DNA from 4 places in the Paenibacillus sp. GCM10027628 genome. Region 4 is predicted to be linked to each of the others. Evidence: riboswitches for the same ligand, from Rfam matches in the RefSeq annotation. Region 4 holds a riboswitch; each other region holds the start of a gene.
What was found. Region 4 has a riboswitch for cyclic di-GMP ahead of ACFQZT_RS09050 (hypothetical protein). Riboswitches for the same ligand answer to the same signal wherever they lie in the genome.
Positions count from the first base shown of each region.

Region 1: another riboswitch for cyclic di-GMP. It lies ahead of ACFQZT_RS32115 (pyridoxal phosphate-dependent decarboxylase family protein); the one in region 4 lies ahead of ACFQZT_RS09050 (hypothetical protein).
Region 2: another riboswitch for cyclic di-GMP. It lies ahead of ACFQZT_RS15380 (PilZ domain-containing protein); the one in region 4 lies ahead of ACFQZT_RS09050 (hypothetical protein).
Region 3: another riboswitch for cyclic di-GMP. It lies ahead of ACFQZT_RS22460 (glycosyltransferase family 2 protein); the one in region 4 lies ahead of ACFQZT_RS09050 (hypothetical protein).

Region 1 covers NZ_JBHTHA010000052.1:168,912-173,658, reverse strand. The annotation lists gene ACFQZT_RS32135 (helix-turn-helix domain-containing protein) at 1-19, opposite strand, end outside; gene ACFQZT_RS32130 (phytanoyl-CoA dioxygenase family protein) at 203-1,015, shown strand; gene ACFQZT_RS32125 (sugar phosphate isomerase/epimerase family protein) at 984-1,868, shown strand; gene ACFQZT_RS32120 (VanW family protein) at 2,012-2,944, shown strand; cyclic di-GMP riboswitch class I at 3,166-3,251, shown strand; gene ACFQZT_RS32115 (pyridoxal phosphate-dependent decarboxylase family protein) at 3,340-4,747, shown strand, end outside.
Region 2 covers NZ_JBHTHA010000016.1:11,793-16,539, reverse strand. The annotation lists gene prfA (peptide chain release factor 1) at 1-851, opposite strand, end outside; gene ychF (redox-regulated ATPase YchF) at 894-1,994, opposite strand; gene ACFQZT_RS15380 (PilZ domain-containing protein) at 2,073-2,786, opposite strand; cyclic di-GMP riboswitch class I at 2,891-2,979, opposite strand; gene tadA (tRNA adenosine(34) deaminase TadA) at 3,255-3,692, shown strand; tRNA gene ACFQZT_RS15370 (tRNA-Arg) at 3,737-3,811, shown strand; gene ACFQZT_RS15365 (MFS transporter) at 3,902-4,747, shown strand, end outside.
Region 3 covers NZ_JBHTHA010000035.1:16,214-20,960, forward strand. The annotation lists gene ACFQZT_RS22450 (hypothetical protein) at 1-932, opposite strand, end outside; gene ACFQZT_RS22455 (class I SAM-dependent methyltransferase) at 957-1,697, opposite strand; gene ACFQZT_RS22460 (glycosyltransferase family 2 protein) at 1,697-2,680, opposite strand; cyclic di-GMP riboswitch class I at 2,762-2,851, opposite strand; gene ACFQZT_RS22465 (polysaccharide deacetylase family protein) at 3,103-3,981, shown strand; gene ACFQZT_RS22470 (hypothetical protein) at 4,051-4,747, shown strand, end outside.
Region 4 covers NZ_JBHTHA010000005.1:198,153-202,899, forward strand. The annotation lists gene ACFQZT_RS09040 (YheC/YheD family endospore coat-associated protein) at 1-863, shown strand, start outside; gene nagZ (beta-N-acetylhexosaminidase) at 937-2,205, opposite strand; cyclic di-GMP riboswitch class I at 2,522-2,618, shown strand; gene ACFQZT_RS09050 (hypothetical protein) at 2,806-3,048, shown strand; gene asd (archaetidylserine decarboxylase) at 3,251-4,039, shown strand; gene ACFQZT_RS09060 (MFS transporter) at 4,068-4,747, shown strand, end outside.

The sequences.
Region 1 (4,747 bases), on a different contig from region 4:
TATGAGCTGAAAATTCCACTCTAATTCCTCCATCATCCATACCCTATTATTTTATTAACATCATATCGGATAACCATCAGCTCTAGCAACAAAATAGCAGGATTGTGTGAGTAATTAGCATCATCGTTACTTCTTTAAGACGGGGAATTTCTTTATGCTTAAGTTACAGGAAACATGATTGTTCATTATGGGAGGAATTCACATGACGCAGCCATTGCGCAGGCTTACCGAAGAACAAAAACATCAGTTTGAAACAGAAGGCTATCTCATCGTCAAAGGCTTGTTTTCCGAACAGAATTTGGCCGAGATTGACGAGACTTTTGAAGTGATCAGCCACCGGACGGTACCTGGTTACTTCGAACCGGACCTGCAAGCAGACACAGTGGTCGATCCGCTCAAACGATATCCGCGCGTGATGCATCCGCACCGTTTTGACGAAACGGCGAAAAAGTATATGCTTCATGCGCCTGTTATGGAAGTGCTAGCAGATTTGTATGATGAAGAAGCGCTTGCCGCGCAAAGTATGTTTTATTACAAACCGCCGGGTTCGCGCGGCCAAGCGTTGCACCAGGATAATTTTTACCTGCAGGTGGAACCGGGCAATTGTATAGCCGCTTGGACCGCTATTGATGCAGCCGATGAAGAAAACGGCGGATTGCTCGTTGTGCCGAAAACGAATCAATTGGACATCTCCTGTCCCGATACGGCAGATTCAAAAGAGTCGTTTACGACGCATTATGTGAAGCCGCCGAAAGATGAAAAAGCCATACCAGCCATCATGGAGCGAGGCGATGTGCTGTTTTTCAACGGGAACCTTATTCACGGGTCGTACCGGAATAAGTCGAAGGACCGATTCCGCCGGGCGTTTATTTGCCATTATGCCAATGCTTCGGCGACTCATATTAGCAACCACTACCGTCCCTTGTATCGACAAGACGGCGTTCCCGTCGACCTGGCAATTAATCCGAATGGAGGTCCATGCGGTGACGAATTCGAAGTGGTCTACCCCCATTAACGCTGTGGAAGCAAAGCTGGACGTCCAGATGTCATGGTGGGCGATGAATGGATTGGGCGAACATGGCCGGGAATGGAGCCTTGAGGAGAAATTCCGTCACATCGCGGAAGCGGGTTTTGACGGAATTAACGGCTTCGTTCCCCCGCCTGAGGAAGCGGCGGCGTGGCGGCGGATGCTGGATCATTACGGCTTGTCGTTTAGTGTGAATGCCTACCCGCGAACCGCGCAAGACCTGCAACAATTTATCGAAAACGTAAAAAATTACGGACCTGTCTCCTTCATTAACGCCCAGGTGTTAACGCCATTTCTGACCGATCAACCGGCGGAAGCGCTGCTTCTTGAGCTGCTCAGCGTATCCCAACATGCAGGAATCCCGGTGTTCATCGAGACACATCGGGGTACGATCACCCAAGATCTGCTGCGAACCGTTCAATATATCAACCGGTTGGACGATCTGCGGCTGACGATTGATTTCTCCCATTATGTCGTCGCTGGCGAGATGCATACCGTTAGACCGGAAGCCGAGAACTTACTGCAAACCCTGCTCACCCGCACGGCCAGTATTCATGCAAGAGTGTCCAATGGCGAGCAAGTTCAGGTGAACGTCGGAGAAAGAGGGGAACATCCGATGATGCCCCACTTTGAACACTGGTGGCAAAGCGGCATGCGTAACTGGCGGAGTGCCGCCAAACCGGGTGACGTGTTCTCTTTTGTATGCGAGTTAGGCCCTGCACCTTATGCGATCACAACGGATGAATATGCGAACCGGCAGCATGAATGCAGCGACCGATGGTCGCAATCGCTGCTTTTCGCAGATCGCGCCCGAGCGTTATGGAGGGAAATCATCATATAGCGCCTACTTAGATCAAGAGCCCTTTCTCATCGTAGAAGGGGCTCTTTGAGTTGTCTTTTTTAGTGGAAATTACAAAGATTGGATATACTACCATTTAGGATTTAGTACAAGCCTGGATAAGAATAGGAGAGATGTGCTTGTTTATGGGTTATGGTTGGATTGCTGGACTATTTTTATTACTTCAGCCGAATCACTTGCAAGATGATCTATGCATCGACCGGAACGGACAATGCATCAAGAATGTGAACCGCACGGATTATTCGCTTCCATTTATCGATGTGCCTCTGGTTGACGAGGAGAAATTAGACGTGCTAGTCAAGGACGTCGAAAAAAAGATATTCCGGGCGCCCGTAAACGCCACCATTAATGAAAGTGGAGCCATCGTGAAGGAAGTTTCAGGTGCAAAACTGAATCGTCAAGCCTTCCGAAAGGAGTTCTACGATACTTTTTATAATCAACAATCCAAGAAAATGACAGCTCCTGTGTCAGCCATCTATCCCAAAGTGGACAGTGAGTTGCTTGCAACAATACGCGTACAGTCGATCGGATATTACGTCACTTACTTTAATTCGAATAACAATAATCGCTATCATAATATGAAGCTGGCTGCGAATGCGATTAACAATGTCGTGATTTATCCCGGGGAAACATTCTCCTTTAATCGTGTGGTAGGCGTTCGAACACCGGCAAAAGGCTATAAACTAGCCAAAGTCATTGTCAGAGGCGAATTTTCCGAAGGCATAGGCGGCGGAATTTGTCAGATTTCGTCGACTCTTTTCAACGCGGTAGACCGTGCCGGTCTGAAAATCGTGGAACGATATTCGCATAGCAGGTCCGTACCGTACGTTCCACCTGGGCGGGATGCTACCGTGAATTGGGGCGGACCGGATTTCAGCTTCACCAACAATTACAATCAACCTATTTTGATTAGGGCTCAAGCCTCACCGGGCAGGGTGTACATTACGATCTCCTCCTCCGATGTCGTAAATTTCAAGCCGCGGCATGTACCCAGCGCCTCTGAAGCGCTGCCTGAGGAGATTCAAGCCGGTACGGACGTGGGAGTTCCGGTTCCTTAACGATCACGCATATAAGGACAAAACCCCTTCTATTATCCATGTGGAAGGGGTTTCATTCGTCTTTTGTTAAAAAAGTCATATCATGACTGCATTAAAACTTAACAAACAATATTGGAAAAATGTGTTGTTTTATTCATACGACTGTACTATACTCTATTCTTGTGTATGAAATTGTAAAGTTTTGTATGTCGATTACTGTCGTTGAAAAATATTCACTGACAAGTTAATAATGGCAAACCTATTGAAAAATGGGGACGCAAAGCTAGAGGGACTACATCCTACAAGGATATGTCAGCCAGTTGCACTTCAGCAATTGGCGAAATATGGGCTAACATCCATGTTCGCCTTTTTGTGATGTTTACATACGACGAACTCAATCGATAGGAGAGAAAAATATGAGAGAGAAGAGACTGACGAATGTACAGCAATTGTTTCCCAGTGAGGATGGAAATCAACAAACGCGTCAAATGTTTTTACAGCTCATTGAACAAATCGTTAGGGGCGTAGATGAGCTCAAAAACCCGGATGGCGTGAATCTCAAGGGTCATAAAAATCGAAGTGGAAATTTTTACAATGACCTCATTCGAAATAGTGCGATTCCAAACGGCAGCGTTCCATTAGAGGATGTCAATTCCGAGTTATTGAAATTGCTGCATGATCATCCTTATCATTCTAAATATTTTCTAACGAATATTTTGCCGATGGCAAGCATCCCTGGGATTATGGGCATGATTGCAGCTTTTATGGTGAATGGCAATAATTTATGGGATGTGTATGGCCCCGCTGGAGCCGAAGCGGAAGTAAGGGTTATCAGCATGATGTCCAAATTAATCGGGTACGATTCGCTGAAAAGCGGCGGTTATACGACTTGGGGCGGACAAGGAGCCGTATTCTCCGGTCTGCGGATTGCGATTGCCAAATTTGTTCCGGACGCGTTGCAAAAAGGCGTTCCCAACAATTTGTACGCTTTTTGTTCCGATGCCGCGCATTATAGTTTATATAAATCTATGGAAGCTTCAGGCATAGGCAGTGATAGATTGATAAGGGTCCGTACGCATGCAGACAGTTCCATGGATGTGGACGATCTGCGCAACAAAATGAAAGAAGTTATTGCAAACGGCGGAATTCCGATTTATATCGTTGCTACTACCGGAACGACAGACGCAATGGGTATTGACGATGTAGGGCAAATTTACGCTATGGCCGAGCAGGTAGCCGCTCATCATGGCTTATCCAGACCTCATATTCATGCAGATTCTGCTTTAGGCGGTTTTTTCGCTTTCTTTAACGACTATGACTTCACTGCAAATCCACTTGAGTTTAAGTCGGATGTTGTTCAAGCGCTAAAGTCCATCCAACGCAAGATGATACATTTGAAACTGGCCGATTCCCTTTGCTTCGATTTCCAAAAGTTAGGTCAAACTCCTTATGTGACAAGCTTATTTCTGCTTAAGGATGCCGCCGATTTAACGCTCGTCGATTTGCATCCGGATGAAACGCCTTATGTCGGACACCGCGGATATGGGCAATACCATACCGGATATACGTTGGAGTGTTCGCGCATGGCGAGTTCTATTAGTATTTATGGTGCTTTGCTTGCCTTCGGCATTCAAGGGTATCAGCGATTGCTGGCGCAATTCGTTGAGGTTAATCTCGCTTTCAGGGAAGCGTTGAAATGGGAAATCCCACAAGCCGAAATCGTCAATGGTGACAACCCTGGCATCATCACTTTATTTCGTATATATCCGGAGGGCAGTCCTGGCTTCCAGGCGGAAATGAAGGGCATGTGTACCCGTCTGGAAA
Region 2 (4,747 bases), on a different contig from region 4:
TCTTCCTCGCGCATTTTATCGGAAATCCGTGCACGCAATACCCGAAGCGCTTGCTCTTTGTTCGAGTTCTGCGATTTCCCGTCTTGACATGTTGCCACGATACCCGTCGGTACGTGTGTTACCCGCACAGCGGATTTCGTCGTATTAACGGACTGACCGCCCGCTCCACTGGAACAAAACGTATCGACGCGAATATCCGCATCATGAATTTCAATTTCCACTTCTTCCGCTTCCGGCATTACTACAACCGTCGACGTTGACGTATGAATACGGCCGCCCGATTCCGTTACAGGGATCCGCTGAACACGATGTGCGCCGCTCTCGAATTTCAGCTTGCTGTAAGCGCCTTTTCCGGTGATCATAAAAATAATCTCCTTAAACCCGCCCAAATCATTCAACGAAGCGTCCAGCACTTCGGTTTTCCAGCCCTGAGCGTCGGCATAACGGGTATACATGCGATACAAGTCGCCAGCGAACAACGCTGCTTCATCCCCGCCTGCCGCGCCGCGAATTTCTACGATCACGTTTTTATCATCGTTCGGATCTTTCGGCATCATGAGCACTTTCAGCTTCTCTTCCAGCTGAACCGCTTGTGCGCTGAGCTCTTCGATCTCCATTTTAACCATTTCACGCATTTCATCGTCCAGCTTTTCGTTCTGCATGGCTTTTGCATCCTGAAGCTGTTCGCTGACACTCTTGTATTCTACATACGTATCATACGATTCTTGAAGATCAGATTGCTCTTTGGAGTATTCTCTGAGCTTCTTCGTATCGCTGGTTACGTCAGGGTCACACAGCAGTTCGCTTAATTTCTCATAGCGATCCGCGATTGCCTGAAGTCTATCCAACATATCGGATCACTCCTTACCATTAATTTAGAGGATATTTAAATGTTAAACATTAAAACGGAAATGCATCACGTCGCCGTCCTGCACCACATATTCTTTACCTTCCAAACGCAGCTGCCCTTTTTCCTTTGCTGCATTCATCGAACCGGCAGCAGTCAGATCGTCATAGGATACAACTTCGGCGCGAATAAAGCCGCGTTCAAAATCCGAGTGAATCACGCCCGCTGCTTGCGGCGCCTTCATTCCCTTGCGAATCGTCCAAGCTCTTACTTCTTGTACGCCAGCTGTAAAATATGTGTACAGGCCGAGCAACTTGTAAGCTGCCTTAATCAATCTATTCAAGCCGGACTCTTGAAGTCCCAACTCTTCGAGGAACATCGCTTTCTCTTCGTCTTCCAGCTCAGCGATTTCGGATTCAACCTTCGCGCTGATCGGAACGACTTCCGCGTTCTCCTGCGCGGCGAATTCTTTGACGATTTTCACATAAGGATTATCGTCCGCTGTTGCTACTTCTTCCTCGCTTACATTAGCCGCGTACAATACAGGCTTCATGGTCAGTAAATGGAGGTCGCGAACAATCAGCTTTTCCTCATCGCTCAAATCCAGACTACGCGCCGGTTTATCTTCATATAGTGTATCTTTGATGCGCTCCAGGCATTCAACCTCGGCTGCAACTTTCTTGTCGCCGCCTTTTAAGTTTTTGCGGGAACGCTCAAGCTTCTTCTCAATCGAATCAATGTCAGCCAGGATCAGCTCGAGATTAATCGTTTCGATATCACCGATCGGATCCACTTTACCGGATACGTGCGTAATATTTTCATCCACAAAACAACGAACTACATGCACGATGGCATCTACTTCACGAATGTGTGCGAGAAATTTATTGCCAAGCCCTTCGCCCTTGCTCGCGCCCTTCACCAAACCCGCAATATCGACGAATTCGAAGGCCGTTGGAACAATGCTCTTGGGTACTACGATCTCCACCAGCCTCTGCAGTCTTTCGTCCGGTACTTCCACTACCCCGACATTCGGATCGATCGTACAGAACGGATAGTTCGCAGATTCTGCGCCCGCCTGTGTAATTGCATTAAACAAAGTCGATTTTCCTACGTTCGGTAGACCGACGATTCCTGCTTTCAAAGCCATTGCAGCTACAACTCCTTAATGTTGAAAATGATACTCATCTATTATATAGCACTTGAAGGTCAAAAAAAAGCCTGTCGGCTACTGATTCACCGCAGACTTTTTTTCCAATAGGCTTCTGTACTGAGCTTCCCGCTTCTGCACAAAGTACGATTCAACCTGATTTTTCAAAATAAAGGCCCTTAATGCATTCGTTTTCATGTCTGGAACTTCGAGATATCGAGCCCCATAATAGATGCCGGTTCCCGATTTCTCTTTCCGCACAATTTCGGTCTTGACCGGCATCGAGAAGCCCAGATCCATTTCAACGTCGAGCTGGACATGCTTATCGACAATTTTATCTACTATAGAGTTGTTTTCAATTGTAAAACCAACGCCGTTCATCGAAATGTTCTTGATGGAAATAACGACCGGGTTATCAAACTGATGTTTATTTTTCTTTTTCACATCATGAAGTCCATGAAGTAATCCGTCCTGTTGGATGTCAATTCGCGGAAATTCCCGTTTTTCCGTAAATTTCTTGCGATTCTCAGGCGGGTTAATCAAAATAACCGAACCATGATCTTTGGCAACTACGGTCGTTTCAAAAACGAACAATCCCGATTTCGAATAAACCGTCATCTTGACTTTGTCTCCAAGTCCAAAAACCTCGTATTGCGGCAGTTCCACCTCAATAATATCGCCCAGCGCATAGGTAAGGACACCTGTAGAAACAAAATCATTCTTATCCAGCACTGCTTTGCTGTCAATCAATACCTCAATGTCATTGCCTTCCTTGCTGCCATAATGCTTCATTGCTTTCTTCACTTCCTCTCTATTCATTTTTTTGTATTAAAAAAGTAGACCATCCCCGTCTGATCGGAACAGCCTACTACCTAAAATCTAAAATAGCCGTGATTTTCGGTAGCCAGACTGCCGTAGTTCCATGTGGAACCTTAGACCCTCAGCTTTGCGTCCTTGTCTTTCAACAAGTTTGCCATTTATCGAAACCTTATGTAATTATTCCTGACTAGGATAAAAGACCTATTATTATTCTAAGTATACGTATTTTAGTATCAATTTTCAACAAAATTCCCGTAAATGCCTCTTTCCTTGATTTACAAGTAAAGTGTGCATACAATATAAACATATATCCACAACTTTTCGACTTATCCACATGGTTGTCCACAGATTGTTAACAACGAATGCTTGTTCGATTCTTATTCACATGTGGATAACTGAATTTTAGCGAGGTGTCCCCCTGTGGATGAACATATTCCATGGATGAAAGAAGCCATTCAAGAAGCGCTTAAAGCGGAAGCTATCCGGGAGGTCCCCATCGGAGCGGTTGTCGTACATAACGGCACGATTATCGGCCGCGGCTATAATCTGCGTGAAACGTCCCTCGACCCGACCGCTCATGCTGAAATGATCGCCATCAAACAGGCCAGTGAACATCTGCAAGCTTGGCGCCTGCTCGACTGCAAACTGTACGTGACGCTCGAGCCCTGCCCCATGTGCGCGGGTGCGATTGTCCAAGCCCGGGTCCCGCAGGTGATCTATGGGACGACAGATCCCAAAGCCGGCTGCGCCGGAACCCTCATGAATTTGCTGCAGGAGGAACGATTCAACCACCGTGTCGACGTGGTGAGCGGTGTTTTGCAGGAAGAGTGCGCGACGCTGCTGACGCAATTTTTTCGCAAGCTGCGTGGTAAGGAATAACGTTGCGCGAGTAAAAGCATCCGTGATAAAATAAACGATGCCATGCGCCCGTAGCTCAGCAGGATAGAGCGATAGTTTCCTAAACTATGCGTCGGGGGTTCGAATCCCCCCGTGGCGCGTTCAAAATAACATAACTATACAAAGGGATGACAACTACGGGTTGGCCATCCCTTTGTTTCTTTTTGCAATCCGAAAGGAGAACTCATTCTATGACGAGTATGAAATCGCCCTCTTCTTTTCGCATCCCTTTATTCTGCATCGTTACGTTGCTGTTCTGGATGTCTATGTACACGAGTGTTCCTATCATGGCTCCTTATGTGGAATTTTTGGGAGGCAGCCATCAACTGGCTGGTTGGATCGTGGGAATGTACGGCATTTCGCAGATGCTGCTGCGTATCCCGGTCGGTGTCCTATCCGATCGTTTTCATAAGCGCAAACTGTTTATTACATTTGGTTTACTCTTTACAGGCCTCAGCGGGCTCGGGCTTTGGATGACAAAAGATTTCACATGGATTCTCCTTCTTCGTGCGCTTGCCGGCGCTGCCGCGGCCACATGGGTTGATTTTACGGTGTTATTTACGAGCTATTATAAACATGAAGAATCTACAAAAGCGATCGGAACGATCAGCTTCTTCAACTCTTTGGGTCAGATGCTCGGTATCCTCATGGCAGGCTGGGCTGCAGACGCGATAGGCTGGGAAGCAGCTTTCATCATGGGCGCTATTCTCGGTGCGATAGGTCTTATCGGATCCTTCTTTCTTGTGGAAAAAATTGAAATCGATGCCCCCAAAATCACGCTGCGGGGAATCGGCCATGTAGCGACAGACCGTACGCTTTTGTTCGTTTCATTGCTGGCTATTTTGTCGCAGGTGCTTACCTTTGCTACGGTTTTCGGTTTTACCCCCGTTTATGCTACTGGGCTAGGGGCTGATAAGTTTAGTTTGTCACTGCTGACGTTCTTTTCCAATGTTCCGGTTGCAATAGCCTCCTTGTTTGGCGGACGCCGCTGGGCCGCTAAATTTGGTGAGAAACGCGTCGTCGTGTGGGGCTTTGCC
Region 3 (4,747 bases), on a different contig from region 4:
AGGACCAAAAATAAAAACTGTTTGTAACTGGCAAGCCCGAGATACAGCATTCCGATAAAAAGCATGAGACGGAACGGCCGTTGTTTGATACTGTACATGGCAGTCAGGACAAATGTAACCACAATAATGAAAGCTATGTAATTGTTTGAAAATGAAACGGGCTTCCATTCGTCGATGATTTGCGTAAAGGGGCTTTTACTTAAGGTTAAAAAATACGTTAAGCTCTTTAACCCTCCGAAATTCGCCAACCCGCCGATAATAATGGAAATCAAAGCGACCAGATCAAATCGGTTTAGCTTTTTCTCCCATATTCTTTCCAATATTTGCATCATGAACAGGACGGCGATGACCGCCCATACGCCTGTATGAACGTTAGCGAGAATCAAAGAGAGCAGGCCGAGAACCCCGGCTTTTTTCACCGTGGCGTTCATAGAGAACCGCCTGAGCCAAACGGCGAACCAAATAACAAGACCCGCAGAAATCATTTGCGGGCGAATTTTAAAATAAGCCAGATAAATGTAGAACATGAACACAGGAAGAGCGACATAGACCAAAAAAGGGTGCATCCGAGGGAGACCCATCTCTTGTCTCGAGATCTCCATCAATCGATATAGTCCCCAAGCAAGAATGAAGACCGACAACAACGTGAATAAATGAACGCCGTTCCATTCCCATAAGCTATATAACCCTCCGACGATCCACTGGAAACCGACTTCATGAGGCACATACGGCAGGTTGCCGCCTGCAAATGTATGGATCGCCGTATGAATGACCTTGCCTTGCGTGATCATTTCCTTTCCGACTTCAATGTGCCAGAACGTATCGGGGTCTTTTCGGGAAGAATTGGCATCCATGAAAATAAATACGACAAGAAATAAAGCAGCATAGACTGCGAATACGATTCTTTGAAACTTTATCTGGTTGGAATTCATCGTTGAGGGCTCCTTCTATCCAAGCTACAACTTTTGGCCGATTGCTATGATGGAAACGCCGAACGGCATTTTTCCGTGCTTCAGGATATGTCTTTCACTGGACATTACGCTCATTAGCAGCTGATTTAGAAATCGGGAAGGCAGGGACAAATCATCCGTTTTTCGAGTAGATCTTAATTTGTTTTGCAAAATCCGAACGAGAGCAATCACTGGAAACAGCCAAGTATTAAAATAGCTCGCGTATTTCGGATGAAGATTGCAATGACTCATTTTCCTGATCAACTCGTTCAATCGGTATCTTCTTTTATGATGATGGGATTCATCGTGACTGCTCCATAAGAAAGAAAAAGCGGGGACTGTGATGAGCAGATTCCCTCCCGGTTTTAGCTTTGCAGTGAGCGCGGCGAGTGCCCCCATATCATCTTCAATATGCTCAAGCACATCCAGAAGGACGATGAGATCGAATGATTCGTCGGCAAATGGAATCTGATCCGGCAAACTGCCAATATAAACGGCTTTCCCGCTTTTGGATCTTGCAATTTCAGCTGCATCCGGCTCCATTTCGAGCCCGGTAACGTTAGGTCCCAGACTGGATAGAAAGTCAAGGTTGCCTCCGGTTCCGCAGCCTGCATCGAGGATTTGAAAGTCGGGCCCGATTGATTTCACTTGCGATCTTAAAACGGTCTCAATGATGCTGCGCCGGCTGACAAACCACCAGTGTTCATGCTCCAGACGATCCATTTTCAAGTAGATGGTTTGTTCCACTATTTGACTCCTTCCAGCCGAGGCATATCTTTGCTCTCTTCAAGGCCGGTCATATCCCTGACGAAATATAATGGACGACGCTTCGATTCGTTGTAAATACGCCCGATATACTCCCCGATAATGCCCAAAGTCGTAAGCTGGACGCCGCCGAGAAACAGAACCGCAACCATTAGCGATGGATAACCGGGTACCGGATTGCCGTTCAATAAAGTCGTAATAAACAAATAACAGGCAAACGCCATGGCGAAAAAGGAGATGGCAAAGCCCAAATAAGTTGCCGCTTGCAGCGGCATGAAACTGAAAGAAGTGATTCCTTCCAGGGCAAAATTCCACAGCTTCCAGTAGTTGAACTTGGTTTTACCGGCAAATCGGGGCTCTCTCCGGTAGGAAATGCTTGTCTGACGGAATCCGACCCAACTGAATAGCCCCTTCATGAACCGGTGCTGCTCGCGAAGTTCTTTTAATGCATTCACTACTTTGCGGGACATTAATCGGAAATCGCCCGTATCCTGCGGAATGGGGATAGGGGTCAGCCTTTTGATAAATCTATAAAATAAATGCGCCGTGATCTTCTTCAGCGAACTTTCCCCATCCCGCTGAGTACGTGTGGCATAGACCACGTCATAGCCTTCTTCCCATTTGGCGAGCAGTTCCGGGATGACTTCCGGCGGATCCTGCAAATCTGCGTCAATCGGAATAACGGCTTCGCCGCGGCAATTGTCTAGGCCGGCCGTCAATGCGATTTCTTTCCCGAAATTCCGGGAAAGATCAATAATTTTAATGCGATGATCCTTCTCGCAAATACCGTGGAGCTGCTCCAAAGTATCATCCTTGCTTCCATCATTAATGAACACCACTTCATAACCGTAACCGGTTTGATTCATAACGCGTGTGACTCTAAAATAAAATTCCATGATGTTGGAGCTTTCGTTAAAAACAGGAACAATGATGGAAACCATAGGTTCTTTCACCGTTTTTCGCATACTAGCAACCCCGCTATTCATCATGTAATGGTAAATAAAAAAAGCCCCTTTTACCGAAAAAAGGGGCAAGAACTCCCGCACCTTGGTAACTGGCTGGCATAGCGCCTTATTGGCACCTTAGCCCCTGTAGCTTTGCGTCACCGGCTTTGACCGGGTTTGCCTTTTTCAACTTTTGCGAAGATTATCGTTCGAATTATAATATAGTCCCATCATAATGCATGTCCGATTTCTGCAATATCCGACAGAAAGATTATTTTGGAAGATATCGATCATAGCATAAAGAACTAATTGGTCGGATATGAATAGATCGCGAGGAGCAGCTGAACTAGGACTTATTTCTATAAAGTACCAATGCTTCAAAAAGCAGAGAAAGCCATAATAAGGGCATCATGTGGTTTGCATGCCAATGAGGGGGACTTGTTATGAGCAATTCTATGGTACAAGTAAGGACTGCGGCGTTTATTGGCATGATCTGCGTAATGATATCCGGCTGCAGTGCGAAAGTTTATCCCAACCATGCATCAGAGAAAACTCCGGAACCTGCGCCCTATGTGCAAGCCAATAAGCACTCAACTTCCGATGATTCCATCGTGGAAACGCAGCATTTCTACACGGGACCTCGAAAATTGAAGGTTGAGGCTTCCACCCGTGATGCCCGATCCGAAAATAAAACTGCCTACCTGACCTTCGACGACGGTCCATCTCAGAGCACGGCGAAGATTTTGAGCATTTTAAAAAGCTTCGGCATTCCCGCCACCTTTTTCGTGGTAGGGACGGACACCATTGAAGGAAGAGCACTGTACAAACGAATCGCAGCTGAAGGCCATGCGCTTGGCAATCATACATACTCACACAATTACAACACCATATATAAATCGCCGGAAGCGTTTCGCAGAGACGTCCGTAAGCTGGATCAGCTTTTGGAAGAAACCGTGGGCTATCGCCCGGATATCCTTCGCTTTCCAGGAGGTTCTAACAACCATCTCAGCTGGAAGCCCGGCGGCAGAGGTATTATGAGCAAGGTGGCTAGGGCGATGAAGGAGGACGGCTACCAATATTTTGACTGGAATGTAAGCTCCACGGATGCAGCTGCCCCGGTTCAAGACAGGAACATGATCATTGATTCCGTACTCGGCGCTAGCCGGGGAAAACAAAAAATCATTGTCCTTATGCACGACAATAGTTTTAAAACAACGACCGTTGAGGCGCTTCCCATCGTGATCAAAAGGCTGCAAGCAGCCGGGTTCCGGTTCGATAAGCTGACGAAATCCTCGTTCACTTTTCAATTTTTGACGCCATGAAGGTTGTTCGCTTGCCTCTCATCGTTTACCATAAACGTAAGGTCCAAAAGGAGAGGCAGGAGTTGCTGTATGCCGGATGTGTTACGATTAGGACCGCTGCAACTGCAGGGTCAATTGCTTACGTTGCTTCTCGCTTGTATTGTTGGCTATTGGCTGACCAGGAGGCTAGTGCGGAAGCTGAAGAGCGATAGAGGAGTTGCTTATCCCATCGATGATGTTGTCTTTAATGGCGGCGTTATTATACTGCTCTTCTGGAAGTTTGGCGTCATACTGACTCAGCCATCCTTGCTTTGGAAGCAGCCGGGGAAGCTGTTGTTGGTGTCCGGTTCCAGCGCCGAGCTGCTAACAGGGTTGTTAGTTGCTCTCATCTATGCTCTTTTTCAGCTGCGCAAGCATCAAATTCCGATCTTCCTGCTGTTGGATGTTCTCGCCTGCGGCCTCACAGGGGCTGTGTTGCTATATGCTTCGCTAGTACAGGAATATGGAAGTCCGACCTCGCTGCCGTGGGGGATCGGTGCCCAAGGGACTACGGGCAGGTTCCATCCTTATTACCAATATTTTGCGTTACTGCTCGTTCCCTTATGGATTTGGCAGCTTAAACGTTCAAGCGTGCACGCCCCTGGATCAGGCAAGCTCCTCAAATACACATCGCTTTATGTGGGCGGCGCCGGCATGTTGGCCAGTTTCTTCGCCCAATCCGTCCCAACCCCGATCTATCTAAGCTGGGCACAGCTTTTGTTCCTGACTATGCTCATCATCGGAATGC
Region 4 (4,747 bases):
GTGCCGTTTATCTGGAACATATGGCCTATGAACAACTTGAAAGCTGGACGAAACGAGGCATCATTCTTTTTAACCGCTGGAACCGCTACAACAAAGTGCTTATCCACCAGCTCCTCCTAAAAGACGAAATACTAAGACCTCACCTGCCGGGCACTTATATCGCTACAATGTCCAATATAAAAACCATGATGGAAGCATACGATTCTCTCATTATCAAACCGACGAACAGCAGCATCGGCCGAGGCGTAATGAAAATGGACCGGACCCGAGCCGGTTGGAATCTGCTTTATCCGCAAAGCCTGAGAATCAGCAACAAGATCTGGCGCCGAGTTCAATTCGATCAGGAGATTCCGCCGATTTTGCAAAGGAAAATCAGAAGCAGCGGTTACATGGTTCAACAACGCTTGCCGCTCGCTACGTTCAACGGACGTCCTTTTGACCTTCGCATATCCGTACAACGCGGCGCCGGCGGCGCATGGGGAATAACAGGTATCGTTGCCAAAGTGGCGTCGAGAAAATTGTTTTTGACGAATGTCGCACAGGGCGGCAAGCTCAAAAATCTTTCCGAAATTCTGGCCGCCGAGTACCCCATGCTTGACCCCATCCTCATCTATCACCAAGTTTCCGAATTCTCCCTGAGAGTGGCCAGACATCTAAGCAAGGAGCTTCCGCAGTTAGCTGATATCGGACTCGATGTCGGCATCACCAAGGACGGATTTCCCTTATTTATCGAATGCAATGGCAAAGATCAGCGGTATAGCTTCCGCGAAGCGAATATGCTCTTGGAATGGAAATCTACGTATTATAATCCGATCGCTTATGCCAAATATTTATTAGACGGTGGCAACCAGCACCATGAGTGAGATAGAAGAGTACCCTCGCCAGCTAAAAAGCCTTCACTCCCCCTAGGTTAAATAACCGGGGAAGCAAAGGCTTTTATTTGTGCAGATAGGTGGACAGCAGCCGCTGTACCGCTGTATTCAGCTTTTCAATATCAGGCGTCCGGACGGCCTCGTCCTTTACTTGATATTTTTGTTTCAACTGCATCACGCGAACGACACTTTGATCGATCGTCTCCATGGGTATGCGTTTCTCTTGCACCGCTTTGCGGAGAGCGTCAAATACAGTGACGACTTTGTCATAATCATGGCCGACCATCACGACATTAGCCCCGGCCAGTATAGATGTTACAGCCGCTTCACCAATCTCGTTATTTTTTAGGATAGCACCCATCGTCATATCGTCCGTGATGATAACGCCCTGAAAACCCATCTCCTGACGAAGCAAATCCGTCATGATCTTCTTTGACATGGAAGACGGATTCTGCGCATCCACCTTGGGCAGCAGAATATGAGCGACCATCACCGCATCCGCGCCCTGCTTGAAAGATTCCGCGAAGGGCACCAATTCCAATTTACGCAGTCTGGCCAGATCGTTCTGAACAATCGGAAGCTGGGCGTGCGAATCCACTGACGTATCCCCATGTCCGGGAAAATGTTTCACAACAGGCAGCACCTGCTGCGCCTGAATCCCCTTCATTGTCTGAACCCCCATGGAGCTCACAATAGCCGCATTCGCGCCGAAGGAACGATCGCCAATCACCGGGTTCTTCGGGTTGCTGTTCACATCAAGCACGGGAGCAAAATCGACATTCAGACCATAATCATTCAATTCTTGCCCGAGCAGGCTGCCGACGCCATAGGCAAAGTCTTTGCTATTCGTCTTGCCGATCACTTGGTTGGCGGGCGTCTTGACAATTTCATCGGGAAGCCTCGTCACCTTGCCTCCTTCTTCATCTGCACCTAGCCAGAGCGGCAGCTTGTTCCCCGCATTCGCTCCCTTTAACGCATTCACCAGCTCCACAAGCTGACTCGTCGCCTTCACATTGGTTTTATATAAAATGAGACCGCCGACGTGGTAGTTCTCAATAAGCTCACGCGAATGCTGGCTCATCGCATACCCATCGATTCCTGCAAAAATTAACTGACCGATTTTCTCTTCGATCGTCATTTGCTGCAGCTTCGTTGGAACGATACTTGGCGATGGTGCAGGCGAAGCAGTCACTGTAGGTGCAGGTGTTGGCGTCAGCGATGGCTGTATGGACGTCAAATTACCTCCGGAACGATGGAGGCATCCCGTTAAAAGAACCATCATCGCGCCGCATAGGATGCTCCAGGTTAAGTACCTGTTAATGAACGGACGCATGTCTTCACCTTCTTCATTAAAGTTTGGATGCCAAGTCTTCTTGCTCTAAACGTTCTGCGCATTCACTAAGTTGCAAGCAGCAATTTGCCTAACCGCTCCTGAGCTATCTCCATGTAAAAAGGCGGTAGGATGTATGCCAGCACCACAATGAGTATGGACATTTCCGTGTCACCTCCTTCCTGTTTTTCGTTTGGACAACCTGCATCAGGAGTTCAGCTCTAGCATTGACGCTTTCGTGACTGGAAATACTTTTCATTCCTAATGACATATGACGATTTGGTATGCTATGATAGTTCACAAGAATAAAGCGTTTACATTTGGAAAAAGGCAGCCCCGTACGAAAGTCGGGTACGCAAAGCCACGGGTCTAAAGCGCATGTCCAATACATTCGCTACGATAGCCGGGTTACCCTAATCGGACGAGCCAAGCCGCCTGCTTAGGGCGGCTTTTTTTGGAGATTAGGCAAATGCTCGCAGCTCATTTTTCATGCAAGACGGGCTCTCCATGTAATCACCGGACTTGGCTTCGAAGATTTTCGTCACCTTAGGGAAATTACCTTGAAATCGGTTCTACATTCCTATCACGAAAAGAGGTCTGTCTATGAGAAATCCTGTACCGAGGCCATTCGCAGATGATCGACCGCTTCACAAGCATGCTGATGCGCAATATTCGCTGCCCTTGATTGCCGCATTGGAGCAAATCGCAAACTGCAAGTACTGTACAAGCATTGCCGAGCCTGCTTTGAGAACGCCAATCCAATGCATCAAATATGCAGGATCCCAAATCCCCATTTCCGTCAACTTTGCTACCTGCCATACTTGCGGGGAATATAAGCTGGACTAGGAGAATGACATGAAAACAGCCGCTAGGCTGTTTTTTTCTATGTATCGCTGCCCTCCCTTGCCCCATATGGCAATTGATTCTTTTACCTATCTATGGCAAGATAAGCGAAGAACTATTTATAGAGATTTTTGAGCTTTGGTCCATTTGCTCATATGCTCATCGTCTCTCCTACCTTGACTGAATGAACAGGAGTTACTTACTTATGTCCAAACCGTTTTTTCGATTGCTGACCGAGCTGTCATCACGCAAGTGGGTGTCGCAGTTGACAGGAGCTTTCGCCAAATCCAAGGCCAGCCGTCTTTTTATTCCGCGCTTTGCCCAAACCTATGGCATCCGGATTGAGGATGCTGAGAAGCATATCAAGGACTATATGTCCTTGAACGATTTTTTCACACGTAGATTAAAACCCGGTTTACGTCCGATTCATGAGGATGCGACTCGCGTCGTTAGTCCCGTTGACGCCATGATTACAGGCATTGGAGACATTAAGGACGGGTTGATTCTGAATGTCAAAGGCCAGGACTATACGATCGATGAATTGCTGAATCGTTCGCCGCGTACGGTCAACTATAAGAACGGTTTTTACTTCGTTCTGTATTTGAGCCCTACCGATTACCACCGCATTCACTCTCCGATCACAGGCGACATCCTTGAGAAAGAACACGTGCCGGGTAAAGTGTATCCCGTAAACGAGTTCGGTCTGCGACATATGCGCAGAGTTCTGAGCCGCAACGAAAGGCTGATTACGTTCATGCAGCACGGTACCGGCGAGGTTGCTGTGGTGAAAGTCGGGGCGCTCAATGTCAGCAGCATTCAATATGTGGAGCCGCTGCCGAATCATCTGGAACGCGGACAAGAACTGGCTTATTTTGAGTTTGGTTCGACTGTCGTCCTGCTGTTTGAAGATGAAATGTTTGAATCGCGCAAAGATTTGCAACTAGGCTCTAAAGTCAAAATGGGAGAAGAACTCGGCAGTTTCATAGAGAAATAACAGACCGGGCTCCCGGAGGGAGAGTTCCATGGCTACAACAACAACGACGTCTCCAAAACCAAGCTCGCATGGCTTGCAGGGAACCGGAGATATCAAACCTACTGTGTACCGCATCCTTTTTGCCATTAGTCTCGTACATTTGCTTAATGATTCTATCCAATCCGTTATTCCCGCGATTTTTCCCATTTTAAAAAGCGAAATGGGTCTAAGTTACACCCAAGTGGGGTGGGTACAATTCGCGATCAATTTTACCGCTTCCATTATGCAGCCGGTCGTTGGGCTTTACACCGACCGCAAACCGTCCCCTTACATGCTGCCGATCGGGATGGCATCCACGTTAATCGGGATGCTGCTTCTCGCCTTTGCGCCATCGTACTGGGTTGTCCTGTTGTCGGTATGTTTCGTGGGGCTGGGCTCGGCGGCTTTCCATCCCGAAGGTTCGCGCGTGTCCCACATGGCCGCTGGCGGACGCAAGGGGCTTGCCCAATCGATCTTCCAGGTCGGCGGTAACGCCGGACAATCGCTCGCTCCAATCATGACCAAATGGATCTTCATTCCTCTAGGTCTATTCGGCTCCATTTGGTTCACGGGTGTAGCCGCAGTAGCCATCGCGGTTCAGCTGTATATCGCTCGCTGGTATAAAACCGTGCTGCAAACGGCCCCTATCAAGGCCAAAGCAGTCGTGCAGCGTGCCGTCAATCCGCAGCG